DNA from 3 places in the Bacillus sp. FAU20 genome. Region 3 is predicted to be linked to each of the others. Evidence: predicted binding sites of a transcription regulator. Region 3 holds the regulator's gene; each other region holds the start of a gene.
The links. Region 3 encodes LexA, which represses DNA repair genes until DNA is damaged. Its sites were predicted from a motif close to CGAACATATGTTCG; they were not measured.
Positions count from the first base shown of each region.

Region 1: uvrB (excinuclease ABC subunit B) is a predicted target of LexA. The motif match lies at 2,171-2,184, and genes of this name have one in related genera.
Region 2: ruvA (Holliday junction DNA helicase RuvA) is a predicted target of LexA. The motif match lies at 2,275-2,288, and genes of this name have one in related genera.

Region 1 covers NZ_JBVYHY010000022.1:59,859-64,148, forward strand. The annotation lists gene uvrA (excinuclease ABC subunit UvrA) at 1-117, opposite strand, end outside; gene uvrB (excinuclease ABC subunit B) at 123-2,099, opposite strand; gene AC0OM3_RS18690 (DUF4362 domain-containing protein) at 2,250-2,681, opposite strand; gene AC0OM3_RS18695 (hypothetical protein) at 2,726-3,346, opposite strand; gene AC0OM3_RS18700 (MerR family transcriptional regulator) at 3,343-4,104, opposite strand; gene AC0OM3_RS18705 (hypothetical protein) at 4,204-4,290, opposite strand, start outside.
Region 2 covers NZ_JBVYHY010000003.1:234,020-238,309, reverse strand. The annotation lists gene queA (tRNA preQ1(34) S-adenosylmethionine ribosyltransferase-isomerase QueA) at 1-363, opposite strand, end outside; gene AC0OM3_RS01480 (DUF2905 domain-containing protein) at 383-583, opposite strand; gene ruvB (Holliday junction branch migration DNA helicase RuvB) at 580-1,581, opposite strand; gene ruvA (Holliday junction DNA helicase RuvA) at 1,587-2,204, opposite strand; gene AC0OM3_RS01465 (iron-hydroxamate ABC transporter substrate-binding protein) at 2,393-3,337, shown strand; gene AC0OM3_RS01460 (BofC C-terminal domain-containing protein) at 3,352-3,882, opposite strand.
Region 3 covers NZ_JBVYHY010000003.1:1,025,197-1,029,486, forward strand. The annotation lists gene AC0OM3_RS05735 (PadR family transcriptional regulator) at 276-599, shown strand; gene AC0OM3_RS05740 (DUF1700 domain-containing protein) at 592-1,134, shown strand; gene AC0OM3_RS05745 (DUF4097 family beta strand repeat-containing protein) at 1,135-1,938, shown strand; gene lexA (transcriptional repressor LexA) at 2,029-2,649, opposite strand; gene AC0OM3_RS05755 (YneB family resolvase-like protein) at 2,791-3,447, shown strand; gene AC0OM3_RS05760 (DUF896 domain-containing protein) at 3,493-3,732, shown strand; gene AC0OM3_RS05765 (bifunctional metallophosphatase/5'-nucleotidase) at 3,772-4,290, opposite strand, start outside.

The DNA of each region.
Region 1 (4,290 bases), on a different contig from region 3:
CGAACCAGACAATCCCGTTACAACGACAAGCTGATTTCTCGGAATGGTTACATCAATATTTTTTAAGTTATGTGCTCTAGCACCTTTTACAACGATAAAATCCTTGCTCTTACTCACTTTTTTCACCCTTCCGCTTTTAATTCTAATAGTAAATCTCTTAGTTCAGCTGCACGCTCGAAGTCTAACGCTTTTGCTGCTTCTTTCATCTCTGCTTCCATCTTCGCAATTGTCTTTTCGCGCTCTTTTTTCGTCATCTTCTTAGCTGGCGTTGCTTCATACGTTTCCGTTTCTTCAGCAGCTGTCGTTGCACGGATAACATCACGAACGCCTTTTTGAATCGTTTTCGGCGTAATACCATGCTCTTCATTGTAAGCTTCTTGTATACTACGACGACGCTTCGTTTCTTCAATCGCAATTCCCATAGATTTCGTTATACGATCTGCATACATAATAACGCGGCCGTTTTCATTACGTGCGGCACGACCGATTGTTTGAATTAATGAACGCTCTGAACGTAAGAACCCTTCCTTATCAGCATCTAAAATAGCGACAAGTGATACTTCTGGAATATCTAATCCTTCTCGTAATAAGTTAATACCGACAAGTACATCAAACTTACCAAGGCGAAGATCACGAATAATTTCAATACGTTCTAACGTTTTAATTTCAGAGTGAAGATAGTTCACTTTAATTCCTACATCTTTTAAGTAATCCGTTAAATCCTCTGACATCTTCTTCGTTAAAGTCGTAATTAATACACGCTCATTTTTTGCAATACGATCTTGAATTTCTCCTAATAAATCATCAATTTGACCTTCAATTGGTCGTATATCAATTGGTGGATCTAAAAGCCCTGTTGGACGAATAATTTGCTCTATTACTTCTGGCGACTGCTCTAACTCGTACGGTCCTGGCGTTGCTGAAACATAAATAACTTGATTTGTTTTCTCTTCAAACTCATCAAACATAAGCGGTCTATTATCTAAAGCCGATGGCAGACGGAATCCATGATCCACAAGCACTTGCTTACGTGCTTGGTCACCGTTATACATCGCTCTTACTTGCGGTACTGATACGTGCGACTCATCCATGACGATTAAGAAATCTTCAGGGAAATAATCTAATAACGTATACGGTGTTGCCCCTGCTGGTCGAAGCGTTAAATGGCGGGAATAGTTTTCAATGCCTGAACAAAAGCCCATCTCACGCATCATTTCTAAATCATAACGTGTACGCTGTTCTATACGCTGCGCTTCTAACAACTTACCATTATCATTTAATTCCTTTAAACGATCTTCTAATTCTTTTTCGATATTTTCAATAGCGACCTTCATTTTCTCTTCACGTGTAACGAAGTGAGATGCTGGGAAGATTGCTACATGATCACGTTCTGCTAATACTTCACCTGTTAACGCATTTACTTCACGAATACGATCGATTTCATCACCGAAAAACTCAATTCGAATACAATGCTCATCAAGTGATGCTGGGAAGATTTCAACTACATCTCCGCGCACACGGAATGTACCACGCTTGAAATCAATATCATTACGTCCATACTGTACATCAACAAGTTCACGAAGCAATTGATTGCGGTCTTTTTCCATACCAACTCGAAGCGAAACAACTAACTCGCGGTATTCTTCTGGAGAACCTAAGCCATATATACACGAAACACTCGCAACGATAATTACATCGTCCCGTTCAAATAATGCAGACGTTGCCGAGTGACGCAATTTATCAATTTCATCATTAATCTGCGCATCCTTTTCAATAAACGTATCTGTTTGTGGTACATACGCTTCTGGCTGGTAATAATCGTAGTAACTAACAAAATATTCAACTGCATTATTCGGGAAAAAGTCTTTCAACTCACTATATAACTGCCCTGCTAACGTTTTATTATGAGCCATAACAAGTGTTGGCTTTTGCACTTCTTTAATGACATTTGAAATCGTAAATGTCTTACCCGTTCCTGTCGCTCCAAGCAACACTTGCTTTTTCTTTCCACTATTAATTCCCTCTACAAGCTTCTCTATAGCTACCGGCTGATCACCTTGCGGGGAATACGCTGAGACAATTTCAAATTGACGTTCCAAGAAAATCCGACCTCCTCATAAAAATCTGTATTATTATTTTACCACGAATACCTATAAAAAACCTAAAAAAACGAACAGATATTCGGTAAAATTTTCGACAATATACACGTAGAAAAAGGAAGGAGTAAATACTTCCTTCCTCTACTAATTCTATTTTTTAGGTACATATACTAAGTCATATCCATTGCGCCCATTTTCATTCACACAGTCTATTAACCTATAAGCCGTTTGCGATTCACACTGCTCTTTAACAATCCTTTTACAGCTATCTTTATATAACCTCTTATCCTCACCAGCAAATTTGTCTTGTCTACTATCTAACACATAATGTATATCTTTCCCACTATGCTCTAATGTTTGAAAAACCGGGTCATCTTCTTCGGTATACTGTACAATTCTTATTTCATCAACTTTCCCTTGTTCCACATTCCAAACGAACTGCTCGAATTTATCTAGATTGGAAATCCTGGTTCCCTTTACAATGACATCATTCTTCTTGTTAATTGTAGTGTTAGATGGTGAACATGCTACTAAACTAAAGAGAAATAGATATATATAAATGGTTCTTTTTCCTATTTTTATCCTCTCCTATAAAAATTATTTGTATACCCAAAAGCTACTTTCAACTATGAAAGTAGCTTTTCTTTTCCTTTCTCCTTCTTCGGAAAAATAACATATGAAAATGAAATTGCTGTATCAATTAAAAATACAATCGCCCACACTTGGCTGACGCGACTTGCAGCTTTATTTAAAACGATTCCCGATTCTAACCAATTACCCCATTTTTCAAATGGAATAAATCCATACGCGAAGTAAAAGAATATGTGCACACCAACGAATAAAACAAGATGTAATACCCAATTTTTTATTTCCTGCTTCGCATAAGCCATACCTGTTAATTCTACGTGCTCTTCCATAATTGGCGCTGGTTCATTCCGCCATTTCGCAACTAGCTTTTGCGCAAATATATCAAGCTTCTTCAAATCCTTTTTCCCGTAGAAAACTGCATACAATAAAATAATTACAGTAATGATCTGAAAGTTAGAGAACTTTCCTGTTTGATAATAGTCCACTACTCCTAAGGATAAAATGAACACTTCATTTACGAGTAGTACAATCCCCATAATAAAGCTTGCCTTCTTCAAACGGAATCCGTAACGGAGTAAAAAGAAACCGATAGCCGATAACCAAAATACAATCTCTGCCCCAATTAAAAAATACCAACGATATTCTGCGAGTATACTCATTTATCCTTCTCCTTTTCATCATATATACGAAAAGCTTCATCCATATATAATAAAAATTCTTCTTCAATTGGATACATGCTCATTTTCTGTGAATCTTCCTTCGATTTTCTAACTTCCCATAACTTATCTAAAAATGCTTCATCACCATTGGCCATTTCTAAACACTTCTGCATTAATCTCTTCGTTGCCCTTTGTACCTCATCACTCGCGACTTCTTTGCCGTATTTCATAAAAGTGCGTAATTGCTTTAATACATCTACCCACTCTAAAACATTCGGATCTTGTTCACTCATATTTGGCAAATTATGAAGCAATTTTTGTTCTTCCTTTGAAAACACTTCATTTTGAAATATTTCACGTATACGAGAAGACTGTTTTGAAAGCTGAATCAGTTCAAACATAACTTTCCAATCAAGTTCTCCCTCTACATCTACCGAATAAACAACAGCTTGTAAAACACGCTCCATTCGATTAAACTTCTTTTGTTCTTCCTGTACAAATCGAAGTTGTTTTTCAAGCAAATCCTTTAAATTAAGCTCACCTTTTACTAACATATTCGCAGACTCTTTTAATGAAAATCCCATTTCCTTTAAAAATAAAATTTGTTGCAAACGAATAACGTCATTTTCACTATATAACCGATGCCCGCCTTCTGTTTTCCCGCTCGGCTTTAATAAATCTATTTGATCATAATAACGTAATGTACGTACTGTTACCCCTGTTTCTTTCGTCAATTGTTGTATTGAAATCACTACCATCACCTCTTCCCCTTCATTATAAAAGATGACGTTACGTCACTTTCAAGCCTTTTGTAAAAAAATACAAAAAGCTGTTTATACTCTTCGTATAAACAGCTTTTACGGAAAAAATCCTTTTTGTACAGCGCGCCCACAAAATAAAATAAGTGCTCCAACAACAACACTCGTTGCCGTTTTATGATAATG
Region 2 (4,290 bases), 790 kb from region 3:
TCCTGTGCAAGTTGCTTTTAATTTCCCTTCGCCAAAAGAGATAACAGTTCCTTCTTTTACACGTTTCGCTGGCTTTACAAGCGTTTCCCACTTATCACCTTCTTCTTGTTTTAAAAGAAGTACTTCAATGTGCGCGCCTGTATCTTCTTTCACACCGTGCAAACGAGCAGGCATAACTTTCGTTTCATTTAAAACTAAGCAATCCCCCTCATGTAAGTAAGAAAGAATATCCGTAAAATGTTTATGCTCAATATCACCTGTTTCACGGTCTAACACCATTAATCTTGATGTTTCACGATCTTCTAACGGGACTTGTGCAATAAGTTCTTCTGGTAAATGAAAATCAAACAGATTTATATCCATAGCTATATCCACCTATTTCTTATTTAAATCGATTTATTATATACATAATAAAAGATAATACAATACTTAACACAATACATGTAATGATAGGAAAATAAAAGGTAACGTTTCCTTTTTTCACAAAAATATCGCCTGGAAGCCTTCCAATGAACTTCCAAGCTAATCCAACAACGATGAGTAAGATCCCGGCTGTAATAAGCAGCTTTGGCATCTCCGTCATACTTTTGGTATCTCCATTCCGAAATGTTCATACGCAAGCGGCGTTACAATTCGGCCCCTTGGCGTTCGTTGTAAAAAGCCAATTTGTAATAAATACGGCTCATACACATCTTCAATCGTATGAGATTCTTCTCCAATTGTTGCTGAAACCGTTTCTAATCCAACTGGACCGCCACGGAATTTCTCAATAATACCAAGCAGTAATTTATGATCAATATGATCTAGACCTAATTTATCTACTTGCAGTAGCTCTAATGCCATTTGTGTAATTTCCATCGTAACCGTTCCGTTACCACGAACTTGCGCGAAATCACGTACACGTCTTAAAAGACGATTCGCAATACGAGGTGTACCACGAGCACGTCTTGCAATTTCTAATGCAGCTAACGAATCGATTTCAACTTCAAATACTTCTGCTGTACGTTCAACAATCGCAGAAAGCTGATCTACTGTGTAGTACTCTAACCTTGAAAGTACACCGAAGCGGTCACGAAGCGGTGCCGATAATGCTCCAGCACGTGTTGTTGCTCCAACTAATGTAAATGGCGGTAAATCTAGGCGTACAGAACGTGCTGAAGGCCCTTTTCCAATTACAATATCAAGGCAAAAGTCTTCCATCGCAGGATACAATACTTCTTCAATTGATCTATGCAAACGATGAATTTCATCAATAAATAATACATCCCCTGGCTGAAGCGCTGTTAATACAGCAGCTAAATCTCCTGGTCTTTCAATTGCGGGACCTGAAGTTGTTCTAACATTAACGCCCATCTCATTGGCAATAATATTCGCAAGCGTCGTTTTACCAAGACCTGGTGGTCCATATAAAAGCACGTGATCTAACGTTTCTTCACGCATTTTCGCCGCTTCAATAAATACTTCTAAATTATGTTTTGCTTTATCTTGGCCAATATACTGACGGAGCGTCTGTGGCCGTAATGAATATTCTAAATCCGCATCTTCATATGCAGATTCCCCTGAAAGGAGACGTTCGTCCATTATACTCACCTCTTACCATTTAGTAAAAGACTAAGTGCCTTTTTAATATACTGATCCGTCGTTAATGATTCTTTTAATAACTCTGGTACAACACGAGAAACTTCGCGTTCTGCGTATCCAAGTGCGCGGAGAGCTTCCAGTGCCTCATCAAGCTCAGCTGATGAACCTTTCTTCTCATCAAAACGTTCTGTGTCTGAGAATAAATCAACAAATGCATCTGGTACGACATCTGCTAGTTTTCCTTTTAAATCTAAAATCATTTGGCGTGCTGTTTTCTTTCCGACGCCTGGGAATTTCACTAAAAACTTCTCATCTTCATGCTCAATCGCTTGAACGACCTGTCCTGTTTGACCAGAAGCTAAAATTGCAAGAGCTCCTTTTGGCCCAATGCCAGACACGCCTAACAACTTTGTAAATAATAAACGCTCTTCACGTGTTTTAAACCCGTAAAGTGCCATAATATCTTCTCTCACATAATGATATGTATAGACACGGATTTCTTGCTTACTTCTTTGAAATACATACGGATTTGGTGTGAAAATTTGATAACCAATTCCATTATGATCAATTACGACATATTCCGGCCCTACATACTCCACGTAACCTGTAACATATTCAAACAAAATACGATCTCTCCCTCTTAAATCATGTATTCCATTTTAACATATTTAATGATAGAAAAGCGAGACTGCCCCAACAAATGTTCTCCACTTGAAACTTCTGTTATTTTCCATTGACAGAAAGGTTAAAGCACCTTAATATACAGAAGTCGATAATGATTATCAATACTAATTAAAGGGGTTGCATCAGGATGAAACGTAAGCTATTTATTTTATTTACTATTATGCTCGTTGTTCTTTCTATCGTTGGCTGTTCTTCTCAAAAAGAAGAATCGAAGGCAAAAGAACAACCGAAAACAAAAGTTGTAAAACATGCTAAAGGTGAAGCTACAATTCCAGTAAATCCAAAGAGAATTGTTGACTTATCTGGATCAACAGAAGAACTATTACTTCTTGGACACAAACCTGTTGGTACAGCAAATACATATAAAGATAAAATCCAAACTCACTTAACAGACAAGTTAGATGGAGTAAAAGCAGTAGGTTGGTACTGGGCACCTAAAGTTGATTTAGAAGCTGTTACTGCTTTAAAACCAGACTTAATTATTTTAAACAACCGTCAATTAAAAATTTATGATCAACTAGAAAAGGTTGCACCTACAGTTGTTCTAGAAACAAACTTAGAAGACTGGCGTGGTAAGTTTAAAGAAGTAGGTAAGCTATTTGACGAAGAGAAGAAAGCAGACAAATGGATTGCAGACTACGATAAGAAAGCAGACTCTTTATCTAAAAAAATTAAAGAGAAAACAAAAGATGAGAACTTTATGTTCGTTGCAGTTACACCACAAAACTTCCGTGTATACGGTAGCTTCGGATACGGTGACATCATCTTTAATGACTTAAAACTTCCAGCAACAAAAGGTACGGATTTAAAACAAACGATGGCGCAAGTATCACTAGAAGGTCTAGTTGCATTCCAGCCTGACCAAATGTTTATTGTAAACTTCGGCGGCGAAGCTGATAAAGTTTACGAAGACTACAAAAACAGTGCCGTTTGGAAAGACAATAAAGCAGTTAAAAATAATCACGTATATGAAGTATCAAATGAAGTCTTCAATACGAAAGCATTCAATCCAATCGGAAAAGATATGCTAATTGATGAAATCGCAAAAGAAATTTTAGCTAAAAACAAATAAGAAAAAAAAGCAGCTCACCATGAGCTGCTTTTTTTCTTACTCTGAACTGCGTATTGCTTCATTTTTTCAATCGTCTTCACAAAACCTTCTTTTGATTTAATACGAATGCCACGTTTCAATTTCGCACGTTCATAGCTCTCAAGCTTTTTCATATCAATTTGAAAGAAAGAATGGATCGCATTATCACTTTTCGGTACACCTTTGAAAATTTGTAATATCCCTTCCTCTGAAACACCAAAATACCCGCTCGTTTTCAATAACGGAGAAATATCATCAACTTTCTTTTGCAATACAATTTGTACATCATCACGATCAACGAGCTGCCATTCTTTATACTGCTGTAAAAACTTTTCTAAATCCGTCACTTTTTCTGTAAGTATTTCTTCGCTTACTTCGCCATCAACATACATACGCTCTAATAAAATTGTAACCTCAGGTTCTTTTTTCGTTACTTCTGGTACTGGCCCTTCCGCCTTCACATTCGTTCCATAAACGAAACAAAACATCATAACGAAAGCTTGCATCGCAATCAGTATCCATTTCATTTCCGTTCACCTCTTTTAGGCAAGATCATACTTTCATTAGTAGTTTTTCCGGAAATGGGGGTTTTATCCATATTACATTTCTTTCGAAAAATAAAAAATGCAGATAAGGGTTTACCTCATCTGCATGTATCATTTACTTTTATATAAAATGAAAGACGCCTGCAAAGCAGGCGTCTTGATGCGTTTACGGCGAGAGACCAGGCGACCACATTCGCGTGTTTAGCACTTAAGCATATCTCTCGTCTTACGTAAATTAGCTCATCGCTTTGCTAATATAACATTAATAAAGTATAAGTGCAACATGTTTATAAAAATATTTTATTTCCTCTTTCATCCAAATTATTTTATGTAAATTATAAATTGATAATTGCAATATATATGTTACAATTAATGTGACAGCGAAATCAT
Region 3 (4,290 bases):
ATTAGGGTTTTTTCTCATTAGCTATAGTGAATAAGGTGTGGTGGATTCTTCAAGAGGAAAGAGTGAATGAAGTTTAATATTAATGTAAATGAAATGAAACCTTGAATGCTGCTCAGTTATAACGCAGTCTTATTCAGAATTTCGTTAGTTCATTTTCTAAATTTAGGGAATAAATATAGTTTAGTACCTTGCAATAAATAATACTAAGTGGTATATTATGGATAAAACGGGTACCGTGTATTGAACAGTACTGAGATAGGGAAGGAGGATGGCGCTTGAACGTTCAGTTTAAAAAAGGTGTGCTTGAACTTTGTGTATTAGCACTTGTAAAACGTAAAGATAGTTACGGTTATGAACTTGTTCAGCAAATTTCTAATAAATTTTTAATATCGGAAGGGTCAGTATACCCTTTATTACGTCGTTTGACGAAAGAAGGGTATTTTCAAACGTATTTAAAGGAATCTACGGAAGGGCCACCTCGTAAATATTATCAATTAACAGAGCAAGGGGAGACGCAATTTCATTTGTTAGTAACAGAATGGCGTGATTTTGCGAAAGGGGTACAAGAAATTATTGAAGGGGTGGAATGGGATGAGTAAAGAAGGGTTTCTTAAAGAATTATCAAGTTATCTTAGAAAGTTACCAGAGGAAGAGAGGCAAGATATTTTATTGGATTATGAAGAGCACTTTCAGTTTGGACTAGAAGAAGGGAAAACTGAATCGGAAATAATACAGGGCCTTGGTTCTCCGAAAGTAATCGCGAAAGAATTACTTGCGATGTATCGCTTTGATGAAATGAAAAAAAATCCATCGACTTCAAATGTGACAAGAGCTGTTATGGCAGCGATTGGACTTAGTTTGTTTAATTTTATTATTGTGTTAGGCCCGTTAGTCGCAATTATTGCTTTTATATTTTCTTTTTGGATCGGTGGTATTGCTAGTGTAGTAACACCATTTTTCGTTATTGGAAAAGTATTTATGGGTACTTTTATATGGTTGGATCTTTTCGTTAGTATAACGTTTGTTGGAGTAGGTTTATTGTTATGTATTATCGCTTTTTATAGTACAAAGTGGTTTAAGAGATTGTGTGTACGATATGTAATATGGAACTTCAAAATGATAAAAGGAGAGTAAATGATGAAAAAACTATTTTTAATCGCTATCGCTTGTATCATTATTGGAGTAATAGGAATTTCCCAAACATATGAAAAAGCAGTACAGACTGCTGAAAAAGGCGATAAAGAAAATGTAATTAAAAACGAAACATTAAAAAATATAGAAGTTAAGTTAGATGCCGGGGATATTATTGTCCAAAAATCTCCTGACTCTTCTTTTTATGTAAAGCAATCGGGAGATGTACGTAAACAAGAGATTCGTATCGCAGAAGATGGTGACACATTAAAAGTTATTGGGGAAAGAGAAAAAGGTGCTTCATTTGATTTTTCTTTTTACGATTTTAGGTTTCAAACGTCTAAATTGACTCTCCTTGTGCCCGAACGCTCTTACCAAGATGTAAAAGTAAATTCATCTGCTGGACAAATCGAAATGAGTGATGTGAAAAGTGATAGCGTAAGTGTTAGAACACTTGCTGGAGAAGTAGAGTTGAAACAAGTAACGGCTAAGAATGTGGAGGGATCGACAAAAGCTGGTGAGGTGAACTTTAAGAAGGTATTAGGGAAAGTGACCGCAAAAACAACAAGTGGGGAAATAAATATTCAAGATCATGATTCTAAGTATAATCTAGAAGCAAGTTCAACTGCGGGAGATATAGATATTACTTTATCGGAAAAACCACAAGATGCGGTAATTACTGGGCAAAGTGCTGCGGGAGATGTAACAATTTTTAATGAAGAAAATAAAAATGTAACAATTGGAAATGGTAGTAAAAAGATTAGCGGTAAAACGGCTGCTGGAGATGTGACGATTGAAACTCGTTAATAAGAAATAGAATGCATGGAAATCTATCAAAATACAAAAAGAAGATAATTACCGTATGTAAATAAGGTAATTATCTTCTTTTTATTATTTTTAATGTAAATCACGATATACGCCAATTACTTTCCCGATAACTGACACTTGTTTTAAAATGATAGGTTCTAACGAAGAATTTTCTGGTTGTAGACGGAAATGGTCTTTTTCTTTATAGAAACGTTTAACAGTTGCTTCGTTATCTTCTGTTAAAGCGACTACAATTTCACCATTATATGCAGACTGTTGTTGGCGAACAACAACTAAATCTCCATCGAAAATACCAGCTTCAATCATACTATCTCCAGAAATACGTAACATGAACACTTGGTCTGCTCCAGCAACAATACTAGCTGGAAGTGGGAAATGTTCCTCTACGCTTTCGACCGCCGTAATTGGTAAACCAGCAGTAACTTTTCCGACAATTGGAACTTGAATAACAGATTGTGTTTCCGTATCCATTCGGTCTTCGCCTAAAATTTCAATGGCACGTGGTTTTGTTGGATCGCGTCGAATGTATCCTTTTTCTTCTAATCGTGATAAATGTCCGTGCACTGTAGAACTAGAAGCGAGGCCGACTGCTTGACCAATTTCACGTACGGAAGGTGGATATCCTTTTTCTTGTACTTTTAGCTTAATAAAGTCGAGAATGTCTTGCTGGCGTTTCGTTAACTTTTCCATGTTTTCTAACACCTCGTTTTCTTTCATTTTTCTTATTAATAAGTATAACATGTGAAAAAACATTCTACAAACATAAGTTCGAACAAATGGCGGATTTATGTTACACTATAGGGAAATAATAGGGAGAAAGAGGGGTTCAAAATGAATGCAATTATTTATGCACGTGTGAGTACAACGAAAGAAGCGCAAGAAACATCATTGTTACGTCAAAAAGATGAATTATTGCATTTAGCTGAGCGCTATCAAATGAATGTTACTAAGGTGATTGAAGAGCAGGCTAGTGGATATACAATTGAACGTGACGGTATATTAGAGGTGTTGGATACAATTCGAGACGAACAAATTGATGTGTTACTTATACAAGATGAAACGCGCCTTGGTAGAGGAAATGCGAAGATCGCATTAATGCATTGCTTACATAAAGAAGGCATAAAAGTATATACGCATACACATAATGGTGAATTACAATTATCGGATTCTGATTCGATGGTATTAGATATTATTGGTATTGTTGAAGAATATCAAAGAAAGATTCATAACTTGAAAATTAAACGAGGCATGCAACGTGCAGTAGAAAAAGGTTATCGTCCAGAAAATAATTTAAAAAATCGTCATTTAAGTGTAGGAAGAGAGAAAAAAGAAGTGCCAATTGAGGAAATTGTACGTTTGCGAAAAAGTGAACTCACGTTTGAAGAAATCGCAGCAACATTACGTGGATTTGGTCATAATGTTTCAAAGGCGACTGTACATCGTAGATATGTAGAGTATACGAAGCAATTGCTTGATAAAGAAGAGTAACTATTGTATGATAATAATCAGTTTTGATTAGAAGGGGGATTCGAGATGATTAATCACGAACTCGTTGAACGCATTAACTTCTTAGCGAAAAAAGCAAAAGCTGAAGGTTTAACTGAAGAAGAGCAACGTGAGCGTCAATCGCTACGTGAACAATATTTAAAAGGATTTCGTCAAAATATGTTAAACGAACTTAAAGGTATTAAAGTTGTTAACGAAGAAGGTACAGATGTTACACCGACGAAATTAAAAGCTTTAAAAAAGCAAGATAATGCAAAATTAAATTAAAAGATGGGCGAAGCCCATCTTTTTTATTTGTAAAAATCGTTATTTAATAACTTTCCAGTTGTTATTAACAGTTGCTTCTATCGTTTTATGTTCCAATATATAATTAGCGATAAGTTCAGACATATCTATGGGTATATCTTTTACTACCGGTTTGTTTTGAAACATAAAAAAATTTCCCCCGCCACTTGCACGATAATTATTCATTACAACGTCATATTCTTCATTCATATTAAGAGGAGCACTGTTATGCTGTAAAGATTCTACTCTTTCACCAATTGGTTTTGAAATGTTTAATACGTATGAAATCCCTTCCCACATATCATAATTATAATGTTGTGGCTTTGGTTCTATGTAGATAGGACTTACGGTGATTGATCCATCTGTTTTTAATGTGAAATAAGAAGCAGAGAGTTCAAGAGCATCTTTTATATCTGCTCCAGTTATTCTAATTACTTTTAATGTGTTTGGATAAATATAATTAGAAACGATATCACGCATTGTTACATGTTCAGGGAAACCTGGAGATGTATTATGGAACAAACTTGTACAAGAAATTGA